2 regions of the Micromonospora sp. NBC_01655 genome follow, and region 1 is predicted to be linked to the other one. Evidence: predicted binding sites of a transcription regulator. Region 1 holds the regulator's gene; the other holds the start of a gene.
What was found. Region 1 encodes HrcA, which represses chaperone genes, less so after heat shock. Its sites were predicted from a motif close to GGTTNGCACNCTCNNNNNGAGNGTGCNAACC; they were not measured.
Positions count from the first base shown of each region.

Region 2: the regulator HrcA is predicted to act here: its motif matches at 3,601-3,631, upstream of groES (co-chaperone GroES).

Region 1 covers NZ_JAPEQF010000001.1:2,066,701-2,073,601, reverse strand. Annotated here, with positions in the region: gene OOK41_RS09920 (16S rRNA (uracil(1498)-N(3))-methyltransferase) at 1-285, opposite strand, end outside; gene dnaJ (molecular chaperone DnaJ) at 343-1,485, opposite strand; gene hrcA (heat-inducible transcriptional repressor HrcA) at 1,559-2,581, opposite strand; gene OOK41_RS09905 (DUF4870 domain-containing protein) at 2,853-3,515, shown strand; gene hemW (radical SAM family heme chaperone HemW) at 3,555-4,778, opposite strand; gene OOK41_RS09895 (enoyl-CoA hydratase family protein) at 4,797-5,579, shown strand; gene OOK41_RS09890 (hypothetical protein) at 5,788-6,651, shown strand; gene OOK41_RS09885 (phytanoyl-CoA dioxygenase family protein) at 6,874-6,901, shown strand, end outside.
Region 2 covers NZ_JAPEQF010000001.1:1,443,094-1,449,994, forward strand. Annotated here, with positions in the region: gene OOK41_RS06910 (ATP-binding cassette domain-containing protein) at 1-230, opposite strand, end outside; gene OOK41_RS06915 (sugar ABC transporter substrate-binding protein) at 263-1,354, opposite strand; gene ybaK (Cys-tRNA(Pro) deacylase) at 1,617-2,096, opposite strand; gene OOK41_RS06925 (methyltransferase domain-containing protein) at 2,155-3,366, opposite strand; gene groES (co-chaperone GroES) at 3,765-4,079, shown strand; gene groL (chaperonin GroEL) at 4,150-5,796, shown strand; gene OOK41_RS06940 (hypothetical protein) at 5,950-6,901, opposite strand, start outside.

The sequences.
Region 1 (6,901 bases):
CTGCACGGCCAGCTCGCCCCGGTCGCCCTTGGCGATGCCCTGCACCACCACGAGCCGGGGCACGGACGCGTCGACGTACCCCCGGGAGGTGACGGCGAGTTCCAGGCTGCCCCGGCCGACGGCGGTGACCACGGCGGACGCGGTGCCGCCCCGGCCGTCGGCGAGCAGCAGCTCCTCGCCCACCCGCAGCCGCTGCACGGTGGCGGCGTGGTGCCCCTCGGGGCCGTCCAGGGTGAGCTGGTCGGCGGTGGGCAGCGACTCGACCAGGAACAGCGGCGCGGACACGACGATCAGGCTAGCCGCCCCGGCGGGGAACCGGGGCGGCGAGGCCGGAAGACGGGGTCAGGGGTGCCCGTTGAACGCGTCGCGCATCCGGGAGAAGAAGCCGCCCTGCTTGGACAGCTCGGCGACCTCCTCGCCCCGGGTCTTGGCGAAGTCGCGCAGCATCTTCTCCTGGTCGGCGTCGAGCTTGGTCGGGGTCCGCACGTCGAGGTGGACGTAGAGGTCGCCGCGACCGGTGCCGCGCAGGTGCGGCACGCCCCGGGCGCGCAGCCGCAGGGTGCTGCCCGGCTGGGTGCCGGCCTTGACGTCGACCGTCTCCTCGCTGTCCAGCGTCTTGATGGTCAGCCGGGTGCCGAGCGCGGCGGCGGTCATCGGGACGGTCACCCGGCAGTGCAGGTCGTCGCTCTTGCGGGAGTAGACGTCGTGCGGTCGCTCGTGGATCTCCACGTACAGATCGCCGGCGGTGCCGCCGCCGGGACCGACCTCGCCCTGCTGAGCCAGCCGGATGCGCATGCCGTCCTCGACCCCGGCCGGGATCTTGACGGTCAGCGAGCGGCGGGTGCGCACCCGCCCGTCGCCGGCGCAGGTCGGGCAGGGGTGCGGGATCGTGGTGCCGTAGCCCTGGCAGACCGTGCACGGCCGGGCGGAGACCACCTGGCCGAGGAAGGTGCGCTGCACCGACTGCACCTCGCCCCGGCCGGCGCACGCCTCGCAGGTGGCCAGGTGGGTGCCGGCGGCGGTGCCCGCGCCGGAGCAGGTGGTGCAGAGCACGGCGGTGTCGACGGTGATCGGCGCCTCGACGCCGAACGCCGTCTCGTGCAGGTCCAGCTCCAGCCGCAGGATCGCGTCGGCCCCCGGCCGGGTACGCGGGCGCGGCCCGCGCGCGCCGCCGGCCGCGCCGCCGAAGAAGGCGTCCATGATGTCCTGGAAGCCGACGAACGGGCCGGCCCCACCGGGCCCGCCCGGGCCGGCGCCCCCGCCACCCGGGGCCAGCGGGTCGCCGCCCAGATCGACGATCTGCCGTTTCCGGTCGTCCGAGAGGACCTCGTACGCGGCGTTGATGTCCTTGAACTTCTCCTGTGCCTCCGGGTCCGGATTCACGTCCGGGTGGAACTGCCGCGCCAGCTTGCGGTAGGCGCGCTTGATCTCGTCGTCGGAGGCTTCCCGGCTCACGCCGAGGATGCCGTAGTAGTCCCTGGCCACTGCGTTCCGTGTCCTCATGTTCGTCTCGCGTTGCGCCGGTCGGCGGCCGGAGCCGGCCGTCGGCCCTGACTGGTCAGTTCTGGGCCAGCAGCTCGCCCACGTAGCGTGCCACGGCCCGCACCGTGGCGATGGTGCCGGGGTAGTCCATCCGGGTGGGGCCGAGCACGCCCAGGCCGCCGAGCGCGGTCGCCCCCGGCCCGTACCCGGTGCTCACCACCGAGGCGGCGCGCAGGTTGTCGATCTCGTTCTCGTCGCCGATCAGTACCCGGGTGGTGGTCGACTCGACCTCGCCGATGAGCTTGAGCATCACCACCTCCTCCTCCAGCGCCTCCAGGATCGGCCGCAGCGAACCCTGGAAGTCCAGCAGGCCGCCCCGGGTGAGGTTGGCGGTGCCGGCCAGCGCGATGCGCTCCTCGTGCCGCTCGACCAGCGTCTCCAGCAGCACCGTGGACAGCGTGGTCATGGCTGGGCGCAGGTGCGCCGCCGACTCCTCGACCAGCGCCTGCACCAGCGGCGGGGTCTCCGACAGCCGGCTGCCGACCAGCTTCTCGTTGACCAGCCGGCGCAGGTCGGTGACGTCGGCGGCGGGGACCGGCGCGGGCAGCTCGACCAGCCGCTGCTCGACCCGGCCCGTGTCGGCGATCATCACCAGCATCAGCCGGGTGGTGGAGATCGGCACCAGCTCCAGGTGCCGCACCGAGGACCGGGCCAGCGACGGGTACTGCACCACGGCGACCTGCCGGGTGAGCTGGGCCAGCAGCCGGACGGTGCGGTGCACCACGTCGTCCAGGTCGACCGCGCCGACCAGGAAGCGCTCGATGGCCCGGCGCTCGGCGGGGCTGAGCGGCTTGACCCGGGAGAGCCGGTCGACGAAGAGCCGGTAGCCCCGGTCGGTGGGCACCCGCCCGGCGCTGGTGTGCGGCTGCCGGATGTACCCCTCCTCCTCCAGCACCGCCATGTCGTTGCGGACGGTCGCCGACGAGACGCCGAGCTGGTGGCGCTCGACCAGGGACTTGCTGCCGACCGGCTCCTGGGTGGCGACGTAGTCCTCGACGATCGCGCGGAGCACGGCGAGCTTGCGGTCGTCGAGACCCACTCCCCTTACCTCCTGTCGCACGTCGGGGCCCGGCGTCGCGGTGGCGGCACCCGGGGCCGGCCTGCCGGTCGTCGAAGCCTGGCACTCGACTGTAACGAGTGCCAGTCTACGTCGGCTGCCCCGCCGTCGGTAAGATCACCGACGGACCGTCGGCCCGGCGGCGGCAGCCGGGCGACGGGGCGGTGCGCCGGCTCCGCCAGCCGATCATCCCCTCGGACCCGACCAGTGTCGCTCTGGTGCCTCCTTGCCGACAGCACCTACCGTGACGTACATGACTGAACCACCTCGCCCTCCCGGAGGCGACTCCGGCGGCTACCCGCCCGAGGCCAACCCGCCGTCGGCACCGTACGGTTCGTCGCCGGACGAGCCGCCCACCGCGCCACTTTCCGGGGCGCCCGGGGTGGGCGGCTATCCCCCGCCCGGTGGCTATCCGCCGCCCGGTGGCTACCCGCCTCCCGGTGGCTATCCCCCGCCCGGTGGCTACCCGCCGCCCTCCGCCGGCCAGCCCTCGGCGGGCGGCTACCCGCCTCCCGGCGGCTTTCCGCCGGGTGGCGGATATCCGACCGGCGGTGCGCCCTCCGGCGGCTACGCCAACAACGAGGACAAGACCTGGATCCTGGTCGCCCACTTCGGTGGCGCGGCGGGGATGTTCATCGGCGGCGGCGTGCTCGGCTGGCTCGCGCCGCTGATCGCCCTCCTCGCCCGGGGCAACCAGTCGCCGACGGTCCGCGCCCACGCGGTGGCGGCGCTGAACTTCCAGCTCCTCTGGTCCGTCATCGCCCTGATCGGCTGGATCCTCACCTGCATCCTGGTGGGCCTGCTGATCGGGTTCGCCGCCATGATCATCGGCATCATCTTCGGCATCATCGCCGGCATCAAGGCGAACGAGGGCACCCCCTACCGCTACCCGATGACCGTCAGCCTGATCAAGTGACCCCGACCGGCCGCTCCCCCGGCCGGGCGGGTCACCCCGTCAGGGCAGCAGGTCGCGGACGACCGCGTCGGCCAACAGCCGGCCGCGCAGGGTGAGCACGGCCCGGCCGGCCGCGTACCCGGCCGGGTCGAGCAGCCCGCCCGCCACGGCCCGCTCGGCGCCGGCCCGGCCGGGCGCGTCCAGCACGTCCAGTGGCAGGCCGGAGGCGAGCCGCAGCCGCAGCATCACGTCCTCCATGTGCGCCTCGCGGGGCGTGAGCACCTCCCGGGCCAGGCCGGGGGACTCCCCCGCCGCGAGCCGCTTCGCGTACGCGCTCGGGTGCTTGACGTTCCACCAGCGCACCCCGCCGACGTGGCTGTGCGCTCCCGGGCCCAGGCCCCACCAGTCCGCGCCGGTCCAGTAGAGCAGGTTGTGCCGGCACCGGCCGGCCGGTGTGCGGGCCCAGTTGGACACCTCGTACCAGGAGAAGCCGGCCGCGCCGAGGGCGGCCTCGGCGGCCAGGTAGCGGTCCGCCGCCACGTCGTCGGAGGGGTACGGCAACTCGCCGCGCCGCATCCGCGCGGCCAGCCGGGTGCCGTCCTCCACGATCAGGGCGTACGCGCTGACGTGGTCCACCCCGGCGGCGACCACCTGGTCGAGGGAGGCGGCGAAGTCCTCGGCGCGCTCCCCCGGCGTGCCGTAGATCAGGTCCAGGTTGACGTGGTCGAACCCGGCGTCGCGGGCCTCGGCCGCGGCGGCGGTGGCCCGGCCGGTGCGGTGCCGGCGGTCCAGCACCGCCAGCACCCCGGGCGCGGCGGACTGCATGCCCAGCGAGATCCGGGTGTACCCGGCCGCCCGCAGGGTCTTCAGCGACTCCGGCGTCACCGACTCCGGATTGGCCTCGGTGGTCACCTCGGCGTCGGCGGCCAGCCCCCAGGCGCGGTCGATGCCGTCGAGGATCCGGGCCAGGTCGTCGGCGGGCAGCAGGGTGGGCGTGCCGCCGCCGACGAAGACGGTGTCGACCCTCGGCGGCGGGCTGTCGCCGAGCACCCGGCCCGCGAGGGCCAGCTCGGCCAGCACGGTGTCGGCGTACGACTCGCGGCTGCCCCCGCCGCCCAGCTCGTCGGCGGTGTACGTGTTGAAGTCGCAGTAGCCGCACCGGCTGGCGCAGAACGGCACGTGCACGTACACGCCGAAACCGCTCGCGCCGACAGCGCGGGTGGCGGTGGCGGGCAGCGAGCCGTCGACGGGGACGGCTTCGCCTTCTGGAAGGACGCCGGGCATGGCCACTAGTGTGCCCGCATGACCTCCTCCGACGCGCTCGTGCGGGTCGCCACGGCCCGTGGGGTGACCACCCTCACCCTGAACAGCCCGCACAACCGCAACGCGCTGTCCACTCCGCTGATGACCGAGCTGCTGGCCGGGCTGTCCGCCGCCGTGGCCGACGACGCGGTCCGGGTGGTCGTGCTCGACCACACCGGCCCGGTCTTCTGCTCCGGCGCCGACCTGAAGGAGACCGCCGCCGCGTACGCCAGCGGCAGCGTCCCGGCGGGGATGCTCGGCGACGTGCTCGCGGCGGTCTGGGAGTGCCCGAAGCCGGTGGTGGCCCGGGTGGCCGGGCCGGCCCGGGCCGGCGGGCTGGGCCTGATCGCGGCGGCCGACCTGGCGGTCTGCGCGCAGGAGGCGACGTTCGCCTTCACCGAGGTGCGGATCGGGGTGATCCCGGCGGTGATCTCGGCGACCGTGCTCCCCCGGTTGGCCCCCCGGGCCGCCGCCGAGCTGTACCTGACCGGCGACACCTTCGACGGCCGGCGGGCCGCCGAGATCGGCCTGGTCACCACCGCCGTGCCGGCCGACGGGCTGGACGCGGCGGTGCAGCGGCTGTGCGCGTCGCTGGTGCGGGGCGCGCCGCGCGCGCTGGCCGGGGCGAAGGAACTGCTGCGCCGACCGTCGGCCGCCGACCTGCGCGCCGAGATCGCCGAGCTGGCCGCCCTGTCGACCGGGTACTTCCTCTCCGAGGAGGGGCGCGAGGGGGTGCTGGCGTTCCGGGAGAAGCGGGACGCGAGCTGGGTGCCGACCGCCTGAGGCGTTTCCCGGCCCGGCCGGCGGGAAAGCCGGCCGCCGCGCCCGTTCCGCCGCCGGGCCGGGCGACACCGCGCGGTCGGGCCGGGCGGGAACTATCCCCACCGGGGGGCGGAATGTGGTCGACTCGCTACGGATCGGAGTGAACCGGTCGGACGAGCCGGTCGGCGGCGACGGGGACGTACTCTTGGCGGACGCCGTCGAACGGGGGGTGCGGGTGCGAAGTCGGGCAGTCGTCGCGGCCGGTGTTGTCGTCGCCGTCGTCGCCGTTCTCGGGATCTGGCTCGTGGCCCGGCAGGTGGGTGAGCGCCTACGTCTCCCCCTGGCCAGCCGCACCTGCCTCGTGCAGGCGGACGGCCAGGTACGGCTCGACGCCGACCAGATGGCCAACGCCGCCACCATCGCGGCGATCGGCACCCAGCGGAAGATGCCGGAACGTGCCGTGGTGGTGGCTCTCGCCACGGCGTACCAGGAGTCCGGGCTGCGCAACCTCGACGGTGGCGACCGCGACTCGGTGGGGCTGTTCCAGCAGCGGCCGAGCCAGGGCTGGGGCACCAAGGAGCAGATCGGCGACCCCCGGTACGCGGCCAACAAGTTCTACGCCGCGCTCAAGCGGGTGCGCGGCTGGGAGAAGATGCGGGTCACCGAGGCGGCGCAGAAGGTGCAGCGCTCGGCCTACCCGGAGGCGTACCAGAAGTGGGCCGACGAGTCGCAGGTGTTGACCCGGGCGCTGCTCGGCGAGGCGACCGGGGCCGTGGCCTGCACCGTGGGGTCGACGCCGGTGATGCGCGGCGAGGCCGCGGCGGCGGCGCTGACCCGGGGCCTGAGCCTGGACTGGGGGCTGCCGGAGACGGTGTCGCCGGCCGAGCTGACCGGGCTCGCGGTGCCGACCACCGACCAGCGCAACGGCTGGCGGTACGCGCACTGGCTCGTCTCGCACGCCTCCGACCACGGAGTGAAGCGGGTGCGCTTCGGCGGGTTGGAGTGGACCGCCGAGGGCGGCACCTGGGGCCGGGTGGCCGACGGACCGGAGACCGACCGGCGGGTCGTCGCGGAGGTCTTCGGAGACGCCTGACCGCCCCCGGATCTCCCTACCGACGGTCACCGCACAATTCGTCATATCAGGCATAAGCCCCTCAGTGGCATCGAAATGTCACCCTCCGCACCTGGTTGGCTGCCGTTCGTCGGGGATCCGACCGGTGTCGGACAGGCGCGACGTCCACCCCTCATGCCGGCGCAGTACCATCGGCTGCCTGTGCCAGAAATGGTTTCACCTCATGGGGAGGGGTACTACGCGGTGTTCGATTACGACGGCCGGACCGGCT
Region 2 (6,901 bases), 620 kb from region 1:
TCCCGGGGGCTGTTGACGCTCACCGGGCGGCCCTCGAAGAGGAACTCGCCGGAGTCGGTGGGGTGGATGCCGCTGATGCACTTGACCAGGGTCGACTTGCCGGCGCCGTTGTCGCCGACCAGCGCGGTCACCTCGCCCTCGTGAACGGACAGGGCGACGTCACGCAGGACCTGGACGGGGCCGAAGCTCTTGTCGATCCCGCGCAGTTCCAGCAGGGGGGTTGCGGACACAGGTCTCCTCCGTACGAGGGTCGGCGGGCGGGTCAGCTGATCCCGGCGGCGGCACACAGCTCGGCGTACGGGTCGGTGCAGAGCCTGTCCCGGGAGACGTAGCCGTCGGCCACGACGTCCTTGACGTTCTCCTGGTAGATCGCCTTCGGCTCCAGCAGCACGGCCGGCACGTCCCGCCCGCTCTCCGGGTCCCGCACCGTCTGGCCGGTGTCCCGGTGGACGCCGTTGGCCAGCGACACGGCCAGCGCGGCGGCGGCGTCCGCCTCCTTCCGGATCGCCTTGTACACGGTCATGCACTGGTCGCCGGCGAGGATGTTGCGCAGGCCCTGCACGTCGGCGTCCTGCCCGGTCACCGGGACCTTGCCGTTGAGCTTGTTCTTCTTCAGCACCGAGATGGCGGCGTTGCCGAGGCCGTCGTTGGCGGCGAGCACCCCGTCGATCCGACCCTCGGTCCGGGTGAGCATCTGCTCGAAGAGCACCCCGGCCTGCGCGTTGTCCCAGTCCGGCACGGGCTGGTCCGGGCCCCTGACGTACGTCCCGGAGGTGAACTTCGGTCCGAGCACCGAGTTGTACCCGGCCTTCAGCTCGGTGGCGTTGTTGTCGGTCGGCGAGCCGTTGAGGAACGCCACCACCGGGTGCTCGGCGCCCTGGTCGGCCAGGCACCGGCTCAGGCCCTCGCCCTGGAGCCTGCCGACGGCCTTGTTGTCGAAGCTGACGTAGTACTCGGCCGAGCCGCCCAGGGTGAGCCGGTCGTAGTCGATGGTGGCGACGCCCTGCGACCGCGCCCGGTCCAGCACGGCCCTGCCGGTGCCGGAGTCCAGGTTGACGATCATCAGCGCGGTGACGCCGGCGGTGAGCATCCCGTCGGCGATGGTGGAGAAGCTGGACTTGTCGCCCTGCGCGTTCTGGATGGTGTAGTCGACCCCGGCGGCCCGGAACGCCGCCTCCAGGTACCTGCGGTCCGCGCCCTCCCACCGGGCGCTGGTCCTGCTGTCCGGCAGGATCACCCCGATCTTCGGCTTTCTGTCACCGCCGCCGGCCTCCGCGCTACCGGGGCCGCAGGCGGCCGTGCCGCCGGTGGCCAGCACGCCCACGGTGGCGAGGGTGAGGAAGCCCTTGCGCATGTGCGGGTCCTTTCGGGGTGAAGGCGGGACGGCGGTTTGTTGTGCCCGGCAACGTATTTCGCGCGCAGGCCCGACACAAGGCCGTCGCGTTCTGAAGTCTCGTCGGCGGCAGTAACGATTCGGCAACGCCCACGACTCCCTGCCGCCCCGCCGCCGGGAGCGGCATCCCGGCCCTGTGCTGCCCGGATGTGGCCCCGGACCCGCCGCCGACCGGACCCGCCGCGCCGGGCGGTCGGCCGGCGGCGGCCTGGCGGGCGGTGGGTCAGCGGGCCGCGATCGGGGCCGTGGCGGCGTCGGTGAGGACGATCAGGTCGGCCGGGGCGAGCTGGAGTTGGAGGCCGCGCCGGCCGGCCGAGACGTAGACGGTGTCGTGGGTCAGGGCGGAGTCGTCCAGCACCGTGGGCAGGCGTCGGCGTTGGCCGAGCGGGCTGATCCCGCCCCGGACGTAGCCGGTGGCCCGTTCGGCGACCGCCCGGTCCGCCATCGTCGCCCGCTTGCCGCCGAGCGCGCCGGCCAGCGCCTTGAGATCCAGCTCACCGGCGACCGGCACCACCGCCACCGCGAGCGCGCCGTCGACCTCGGTGACCAGCGACTTGAACACCCGCTCCGGGGGCACGCCCAGGGCCGCCGCGACGAGCGCGCCGTAGTTCGGCGCGTCCGGCGAGACGTCGTACGGGTGGGTGCTGTGCCGGATCTTCCGCCTGGTCAGCAGCGCCGTCGCCGGAGTGCCCTGTCCCGCCATGCCCGACAAGCTAACCCGGCCCCGACCCCCGGGGCCACCGGTTACCCGCCGCCGGCCGTCAGTCCGCCACCGGCCGGCACAGCAGCACGGTGGGCGCGCCGGCGACCCGGGTCAGCACCAGGCTCGCCGCCTCCGGGCCGGCCAGCCGCAGGTCCCGCCGCAGCTTCTCCGGCTCCAGCGCGGAGCCGCGCTTGAGGATCTCGACCCGGCCCACCCGGCGCTCGCGCAGCAGGGCGCGCAGCCGCTTGAGCGAGAACGGCAGCACGTCGGTGACCTCCAGGCAGCGGGCGAACGGCGTCCCGCCCGGCGCGTCGGCGTACAGGTAGGCGATGGTCGGGTCGGCGAGCGTGCCGCCCAGGGCGTCGGCCAGCTCGGCGACCAGGTGGGCGCGGACCACCGCCGGATCGGGGTCGTGGACGTACCGGCGGACCGGGCCGACCGCCGCCTCGACCGCGCCGGAGCCGGTGAGCTGGTGCCGGGTGACCCCCGCGGCGCAGGTGGGGGCCGGCTCGCGCAGCAGGGTGGCGCGGCGGGGGACCTCGGCGAGCCGGCCGCACCACAGGGCGGCCTCGACCAGGTCGCCGGCCACGCTCACCCACTCCGCCTCGGCGCCGACCGGGATCAGCGCGTGGTCGAGGCCGGGGGCCACCTTGACCACGGTGTGCGGCACCCGCTCGGCCAGGCCGGCTACGAAGTCCCACGGCGGCGAGTAGGCGTTCGGATCGAAGATCCGCCGCCCGGTGCCGGCCCTGCGGCGGGCCGGGTCGCAGAAGACCGCGTCGACCCGGGTCACGTCGAACGCCGTGGCGTCGCCGCACTCCACGGTGAACGCCTCGGCCAGCCCGGCGGCCTCGGCGTTCGCCGAGGCCATCGCGGCGGTCACCGGGTCGGCCTCCACCCCGTACACCCGGATGCCGGCACGGGCGGCGGCGAGCGCGTCGGCGCCGAGGCCGCAGCCCAGGTCGGCGAGGGTGCGTACCCCGGCGGCGTGCAGCCGCTCGGCCCGCCGGGCCGCGACCACCCCCCGGGTGGCCTGCTCCAGCCCGGCGCGGGTGAGGAACATGCCGGCGGCCTCCGGCCCGAACTTGCCGACCGCCCGGCGGCGCAGCTCGGCCTGGGTCAGCGCGGCGGCGGCCAGCCCGGCGGGCACCCCGGCCGAGCGGAGCGCCGCCGCCGCGGCCAGCGGGTCGCCGCCGGCCAGCCCGGTCGCCGCGGTGAGCGCGGCCGACCCCTCGGGGGTACGCAGGGCGGCGAACTGGTCGAGATCCACCGCTCCATTGTCCGGGTCCACCGGGAACGCCTGTCGGCGGTCGTCCCCGTCGTCCGGCCACCGTCATCGGCTCCGGGTGGGGCACCTGGCGGTCTCGGGCGGGCGGGCGGCCGCGACGTCCCGCAGCCAAAGTCGAATCTTGGGCGGTACGGCGTCGACGGGCCGGTCGGGGCGACACGACGGGCGACGCGTTGGCACTCTCCTTGACGGAGTGCTAGCCACGGCATAACCTGCGATTAGCACTCTCCCATCGAGGGTGCCAGCTTCCGGGCCCCGTGCCCGGGCGCTGAACGCCAGGCGGACCGGCACCCGCGACGACGGCCCCGCCCGGTGGCATGTGGCAGATTGACGCTGGTCGGCCCCGTCGACCAGCAACGAAACCAGTACCCCAGGAGGGTATGCCCGTGACTACCGCGACCAAGGTTGCGATCAAGCCGCTCGAGGACCGCATCGTGGTCCAGGCGAACGAGGCTGAGACCACCACGGCGTCGGGCATCGTGATCCCCGACACCGCCAAGGAGAAGCCGCAGGAGGGCACCGTCCTCGCTGTCGGCCCGGGCCGGATCGACGACAAGGGCAACCGCGTGCCGATCGACGTGAAGGTCGGCGACACCGTCCTGTACTCGAAGTACGGCGGCACCGAGGTCAAGTACGCCGGCGAGGAGTACCTGGTGCTCTCCGCCCGCGACGTCCTCGCGGTCATCGAGAAGTAACCAACCGATCAGTGTCACTGCCCCGGTCCGGCTCGCCGGGCCGGGGCAGTGACGCCTCGAAGGGACATTCATGGCGAAGATCCTTAGCTTCTCGGACGACGCCCGGCACCTGCTGGAGCACGGTGTCAACGCCCTCGCGGACACGGTCAAGGTCACTCTCGGCCCGCGCGGGCGCAACGTCGTCCTGGACAAGAAGTTCGGTGCGCCCACGATCACCAACGACGGCGTGACCATCGCCAAGGAGATCGAGCTCACCAACCCGTACGAGAACCTGGGCGCGCAGCTGGTCAAGGAGGTGGCGACCAAGACCAACGACGTCGCCGGCGACGGGACCACCACCGCGACCGTGCTGGCTCAGGCGATGGTCCGCGAGGGCCTGCGCAACGTGACCGCCGGGGCCAACCCGGCCGGCCTCAAGCGCGGCATCGACGCGGCGGCCAACAAGGTCTCCGAGGCGCTGCTCGACCGGGCCGTCGAGGTCGCCGACAAGGAGTCGATCGCGCACGTGGCGACGATCTCCGCGCAGGACGCCACGATCGGTGAGCTGATCGCCGAGGCGATGGAGCGGGTCGGCCGCGACGGCGTCATCACCGTCGAGGAGGGCTCCACCCTCGCCACCGAGCTGGAGGTGACCGAGGGTCTCCAGTTCGACAAGGGCTTCATCTCGCCGAACTTCGTCACCGACGTGGAGGGGCAGGAGGCGGTCCTGGAGGACCCGTACATCCTGATCACCACGCAGAAGATCTCGGCGATCGAGGAGCTGCTGCCGCTGCTGGAGAAGGTCCTCCAGAACAGCAAGCCGCTGCTGATCATCGCCGAGGACGTCGAGGGCCAGGCCCTGTCCACCCTGGTGGTCAACTCGATCCGCAAGACCCTCAAGGTCTGCGCGGTGAAGGCCCCCGGCTTCGGCGACCGCCGCAAGGCGATGCTCCAGGACATGGCGATCCTCACCGGCGCCGAGCTGGTCGCCCCGGAGCTGGGCTACAAGCTGGACCAGGTCGGCCTGGAGGTGCTCGGCACCGCCCGGCGCGTCGTGGTCGACAAGGAGAACACCACCGTCGTCGACGGTGGCGGGCAGGCCAGCGAGGTCGCCGACCGGGTCGCCCAGATCCGCAAGGAGATCGAGGCCTCGGACTCCGAGTGGGACCGGGAGAAGCTGGCCGAGCGGCTGGCGAAGCTCTCCGGCGGCATCGCGGTCATCAAGGTGGGCGCGGCGACCGAGGTCGAGATGAAGGAGCGCAAGCACCGCATCGAGGACGCCATCGCCGCGACCAAGGCCGCCGTCGAGGAGGGCACGGTGCCCGGCGGTGGCGCCGCCCTGGCGCAGATCCTGCCGGTGCTCGCCGACGACCTCGGCCTCACCGGCGAGGAGAAGGTCGGCGTCTCGATCGTGCGCAAGGCGCTGGTCGAGCCGCTGCGCTGGATCGCCCAGAACGCCGGCCACGACGGCTACGTCGTGGTGCAGAAGGTCGCCGCCCAGGAGTGGGGCAACGGCCTCAACGCCGCCACCGGCGAGTACGTCGACCTGGTGAAGTCCGGCATCATCGACCCGGTGAAGGTGACCCGCAACGCGGTCTCCAACGCCGCCTCGATCGCCGGCCTGCTGCTCACCACCGAGAGCCTGGTGGTGGAGAAGCCGGAGAAGGCCGAGCCGGCCGCCGCCGGGGGCCACGGCCACTCGCACGGCCACGGCCACCAGCACGGCCCGGGCTTCTGACCCACGCCGTAGGACACCGTTCAGGGCACGCCGTCACCCGACGGCGTGCCCTGACGCCTTTCCCGCGCCGGCCGATGCTCACGCAAGCGCCGCCCCGGTCATTCGGCGCGCCCGGCGGCCGGTCACCCCGTGGTGGGCGGGTCCGCGGGGCGGTCACCCGATGGTGAGCGTGTCGAAGGGCGGCGGCGGCCCGAGGTACGCGACCTCCGGCGCCAGCAGCACCGCCCACGCGGGCCGGAACGCCGGTGCCCGGCGGTCCAGCTCCGGCCGGAGGTGGCTGCGCCAGGGCCCGCGCCCGTCGTCGGCCAGCCACCCGGGCCACGAGTCGTAGCGCCGTTCGAGGGTGAAGCCGCCGGCGGTCGCCTCCAGCCGTAGGAAGATCCACTGCCCGTGCGCCGGGTCGGCCTCGGCCGTCCGGAGCCGGCGGACCAGGTCGCCGGCCTGGCGGAACGCCGCCCACCCGTCCTCGCCCGGGAGGCTGGCCGGGGCCGCCTCGCCCGGGTGCTGGCTGAGCGCGGTGTCGGTGACCTGGATGAGCAGCGAGCAGCGGCCGTCGCCGGCCGGGGCCCGGCCGCGTGCCCAGTCGACGAGCTCGGTCAGCTCGGGGGTGGGCGCCGGGGCCGGGCGGGGCGCCTCCGTGGCCCGCCGCATCGCCGTCCAGACCAGCCGGTCGTGCTGGTCGTCGCTGAGCACCCGGACCCGCCGGGGCGGGGGCCCGGCCGCCGCCGCCACCGCCGGTGGCCGTCCGCCCGGGGTCAGCCCGGCCCGGGTCGCCATCGCCAGGCCGGCGGGCACGTCGACCGGGCCGGGCCGGAGCCGGCCGAGCAGCCCGTCCAGCGCGCCCGCGTCGAGGGCGCGGTCGGCCGCGGCGGTGAGCAACCGGCCGGCGGCCTCGGCCACCTCGGCCCGCTCCGCCGCCTCGTCCGCGGGTTGGTAGCCGCCCCACTCGAAGACCACCTCGCCCAGCTCCCGCCGGGCCCGGTCGTCGTCGAGCACCGCCCCGGCGGTGTCCCGCAGCCCGTCGGGCAGCAATGGCTCCGGGTACGGCACCCGGGACCAGCCGCCGTCGTACCAGTAGGCGTAGCCGAGCTGGTCGGCCTCGGCG